2 regions of the Stenotrophomonas sp. ESTM1D_MKCIP4_1 genome follow, and region 1 is predicted to be linked to the other one. Evidence: riboswitches for the same ligand, from Rfam matches in the RefSeq annotation. Region 1 holds a riboswitch; the other holds the start of a gene.

Region 1 (2,377 bases):
TGCAGTTCGCGGTAGCGCTGCAGCTGGCGTTCGGCGTTTTCCAGTTCGGCCAGGTTCTGCTGCTGGGTGCCCTGTGCCTGCGCCAGCTTCACTTCATAGGGGCGCGGGTCGATCTGCGCGAGCAGATCACCGGCCTTGACCTGTTGGCCTTCCTGGAAATGCAGGCGCAGCAGTTCACCATCCACGCGGCTGCGCACCACCACGCTGTGCAGCGGGGTGACGGTGCCGACGGCCTTCAGGCGCAGCTGCAGCGGTTCGGCGCTGGCGCGGGCCACGCGCACCGGTACGGTCTTGCCCGGCCCTTCGGCCACGTCCGCATCGGCGCGCGGCCACGCCCACCAGGCCACCAGGCCGATCACGATGATGGCGGCGGGAATCGCCCACCTGCGGTGGGAACGCGACGGGGTGCTACGGGACGGCTCAACAGCGGACATGGGGCATCCTGCGCCCTGCGGGCACGCAGGGACATGTACGCCCGGTCACGCTTCATGCGCAGCGGGCAGCGGGGGAGGGGAGTTGTCTGGCGGGGCCGCGAGCGCAGCGTGGCTGGATGCCGTCGCGCGTGCGACGGGGCGTCAATGGTAGCCAATCAGACCGGCGAATGCCGCATGACCTTGGTCATGTCCTATCACCGGTAGTGCCGGCCGCTGGCCGGCAACCTGCTGGAATTTGTGGGCGTGTGCAGCGTTGCCGGCCAGCGGCCGGCACTACCGTCAAACGGTCAATGCACTTCGTCGTGGTACACGAACTTGGGCATTTCCCAGCGGTAGTGGATCGCCAGCAGGCGCACCGCGAAGCCGCCGCCCAGGCAGCACAGGATGGCGGTGGCATCGGCCACGCCCCAGCGCAGCAGCAGCAGGTACACCGCGCCGGTCAGCAGCGAGATGATCGCGTACAGCTCCTTCTGGAAGATCAGGGGCACTTCGTTGCAGAGGATGTCGCGCAGCACGCCGCCGAAGGCACCGGTCAGCATGCCGGCAATCAGCACGATGGGCATCGCATGGCCGGCCTCGCGTGCAATCGAGCAGCCGATCAGGGTGAAGGCAATGAGCCCCAGGCCATCCAGCACCAGGAAGGTGCGGCGGAAGTGATGCATCCAGCGCGCCACCCAGGTGGCGATCAGCGCCGCGCACACGGTGAAGCCCAGATACTCGGGGTGCTTCACCCAGCCCAGCGGGTAGTGGCCCAGCAGGATGTCGCGCAGCGAACCGCCACCGAGGGCGGTGACGCAGGCGATCATGACCACGCCGAACAGATCCATGCGACGGCGGCCTGCGGACAGGGCGCCAGTCATGGCTTCGGCGGAAATGGCGACGAGGTAGATGATGGACAGCAGCATGGGAAAGGCTCCGGGCGCGGTGGGGCCGGCCATGCGCGTATACCGCCACTGCCTGCGCAATGACGGGATGACGATGACCGGTGCCGCTCCCGCTGTCCTTTTGCCTGAGAGTTCAGCGGGATGAACCGCGTGCCCCTTCGGCGGATCGTGCCGGGCGTGCCCGGTGACCTCTCTCCAGCTCGGCGAGTCGAATGCATGGTTGGTGGGATTCCAGCCCACCGGCCTGAGCGATCATGGGAGCCTGCGCCTTCGGCGGGCGCCAGCGTGGCGCCTCTCTCCTGCATTCGGCCGCCAGTATATCCGCTGCAGTGCAGCACGCCATAATCTCCCCATGACCCGTCCGCCCGTGCCCTGGTTCCTGTATCTGCTTGAGTGCCGGGATGGCAGCTATTACGCCGGCATCAGCACCGACGTGGCGGCCCGTTTCGCCGCCCACCAGGCCGGCAAGGGCGCCCGCTACACACGGGCCCGGCCGCCGCTGCGCATCCTCGCCGTGCGCGAATACCCGGACCGCGCCGCTGCCTCACGTGCCGAATGGCAGCTCAAGCAGCAGCCGCGTGAACGCAAGCTGGCCTGGCTGCAGGCCCCGGCCCAGGCCGTCCCGTAGATCCACGCCATGCGTGGATGGGCGCCGATGAAATGCGCCTGATGCAGTAGATCCACGCCATGTGTGGATGGGTGCCGCACCCATGCCATCATCGCCAGACGCCCAGCGCTGGAGACCCGGAATGCCCACGCTTGCCCTGCTGTTTGCTGTTGCCGGTGCGACGAGCCCGGCCGCCGACCCGGCCACCCTCGCGGCCATCGAAGCCACCTGCCACGACTACGTGGACGGCCAGTTGGAGGCCGACCCGCAGCGCGTGGCCCGGTCCCTGCACCCGGACGTGGCCAAGCGCGCGGTGCTGGGCGATACGCCGGATGAGCGACTGGGCCTGCGCCGCATGTCCAAGGAAGAACTGGTGGCTCTGACCAAGCAGGGCGCGTTGAAGACTCCGAAGGAGCAATGGGACCGCCGCTGCACGGTGCTGGATGTCACCG
Region 2 (2,377 bases), 760 kb from region 1:
GCGCCCGGCCATGCGACCGGACAGGAACGAGCCTGCCGTCATGCCACCGATGGTGGGAATGAACAGCCAGGCGAAACCGCCCTCACCGAGGTGCAGGTGCTGCATCACGAACACGGGCGCCGAGGCGATGTACAGGAAGATGCCGCCGAAATTGATGCTGCCGGCCAGCGCCAGGCGCAGGAAACGCGGATTGAAGCCGATGCGCACGTAATCGCGCAGCAGCCCACGCGGCGACAGCGGCATGCGCGCTTCCACCGGATGGGTTTCGGGCATGAAGCGTGCGGTGCAGACCAGCAGCAGCAGCGAGAACGCCACCAGGAACCAGAAAATCAGCGGCCAGCCGGCGCCGCTGAGCAGGATCCAGCCACCGATGATCGGCGCAATGGCCGGGGCGATGCCGAACAGCATCGACACCTGGCTCATCAGCCGCTGCGCGTCGTGGCCGTGGTAGAGATCGCGGATGACCGCACGGCCGACGATCATGCCGACGCCGGCCGACAGGCCCTGCAGCGCGCGGAACACCAGCAGCGTGGTCAGGTCGGTGGACAGTGCGCAGCCGACGGAGGCACCGATGAACACCACCAGGCCGGCGAGGATCACCCGCTTGCGGCCCCAGGCATCGGACAGCGGCCCGTGCGCCAGGCTCATCAGCGCGTAGAACAGCAGGTAGACGCTGATGGTCTGCTGCACGGCCACTTCATCCACTGCCAGGCGCTGGGCCAGCTGCGGGAAGGCCGGGAAGATGGTGTCGATCGAGAACGGGCCGAACATCGCCAGGCCTGCCAGCAGCAGGGCCATGCGTCGGGTGGAAGGGGCAACAGCGGCGGTCATCGGCAAAGCGTCCGGCAGGGCCATGCGCGGCACGCACGGCGGGCGCCGATCCCCTGCAGCAGGGACGGCGCCAGATGAATACGAGAGTCCGGCCATGATAGGCCGCCAATGCAGCCGATGCCATCGACCACTGCACCGAACGCATGCCCGGGCCATCGGCCGTTCAGGCGGGCCGGTGCCCTGCCCGGCTTTCCGGGCCGCGTTCAGCCATGGCAACCGGCTATAATGGGCAGGCAACATGGTGGGAGAAGCGGAACACCGCTGCCGAAGGCGCAACGCCCGTAATCGCTCAGGCCCGATACCACCCGTAACAGAACTCTGGAGAGACCGGTTCGATCCGGCGCCGAAGGGGCACGAAGCTGCGGTTTGCCGCGCTTTTAAACTCTCAGGCAAAAGGACAGAGGGGCGCCCCGCAGACCGCCAGCCGGCGGCTTTGTGCCCGTGCGTGTGCCCTTTCCTGACGGATCCTTCGCCATGTCCCAGAACACCCCCTCCCTGCGCGAGCTCGAGCACCATTCGGCGTTCGTCGAGCGCCACATCGGCCCCAACGATGCCGAGATCGCGCAGATGCTCGACGTCGTCGGCCATGCGTCGCTGGATGCGATGACCGATGCCATCGTGCCGGCCAGGATCAAGTCGCCCGCACCGCTGGCGCTGCCGGAATCGATGACCGAAGTGCAGGCGCTGGCGAAGATCCGCGCGATCGCCGACAAGAACACCGTGCTGCGCAGCTTCATCGGCCAGGGCTACTACGGTACGCACACGCCGAACGTCATCCTGCGCAACATCCTGGAAAACCCGGCCTGGTACACCGCCTACACCCCGTACCAGGCGGAGATCTCGCAGGGCCGCATGGAAGCGCTGATCAACTTCCAGACCCTGTGTGCCGACCTGACCGGCATGGAAATCGCCAACGCCTCGCTGCTGGACGAAGCCACCGCCGCCGCTGAAGCGATGACCCTGGCCAAGCGTTCGGCCAAGTCGAAGTCGGACACCTTCTTCGTGCACGACGCCGTGCACCCGCAGACGCTGGAACTGCTGCGCACCCGCGCCGAGCCGATGGGCATCGTGCTGCGCGTGGGCACCCCGGCCGAAGCGCTGGAAGCGGAGGCCTTCGGCCTGCTGCTGCAGTACCCGGACACCTTCGGCCAGGTGGGCGACTACAAGGCCCTGGTCGATGCCGTGCACGCACGCGGCGGCCTGGTGGCCGTGGCCACCGACCTGCTGGCCCTGACCCTGCTGGCCGCCCCCGGCGAATGGGGCGCGGACATCGTGGTCGGCAACAGCCAGCGCTTCGGCGTGCCGTTCGGTTTCGGCGGCCCGCACGCAGCGTTCATGGCCTGCCGTGACGCCTACAAGCGCTCGATGCCGGGCCGCCTGATCGGCGTGTCCATCGACGCCGAAGGCAAGCCGGCCTACCGCCTGACCCTGCAGACCCGCGAGCAGCACATCCGCCGCGAGAAGGCCACCTCCAACATCTGCACCGCGCAGGTGCTGCTGGCGGTGATGGCCTCGATGTACGCCGTCTACCACGGTCCGGAAGGCC

The links. Region 1 has a riboswitch for glycine ahead of C1924_RS17760 (trimeric intracellular cation channel family protein). Riboswitches for the same ligand answer to the same signal wherever they lie in the genome.
Region 2: linked by a shared signal. The riboswitch ahead of gcvP (aminomethyl-transferring glycine dehydrogenase) and the one ahead of C1924_RS17760 (trimeric intracellular cation channel family protein) in region 1 are both predicted to bind glycine.

Annotation. Positions count from the first base shown of each region.
Region 1 is NZ_CP026004.1:3,905,980-3,908,356, reverse strand. It holds gene C1924_RS17765 (MdtA/MuxA family multidrug efflux RND transporter periplasmic adaptor subunit) at 1-434, opposite strand, end outside; gene C1924_RS17760 (trimeric intracellular cation channel family protein) at 722-1,339, opposite strand; glycine riboswitch at 1,422-1,527, opposite strand; glycine riboswitch at 1,541-1,630, opposite strand; gene C1924_RS17755 (GIY-YIG nuclease family protein) at 1,671-1,946, shown strand; gene C1924_RS17750 (nuclear transport factor 2 family protein) at 2,068-2,377, shown strand, end outside.
Region 2 is NZ_CP026004.1:3,142,373-3,144,749, forward strand. It holds gene C1924_RS14410 (multidrug effflux MFS transporter) at 1-831, opposite strand, end outside; glycine riboswitch at 1,140-1,242, shown strand; gene gcvP (aminomethyl-transferring glycine dehydrogenase) at 1,306-2,377, shown strand, end outside.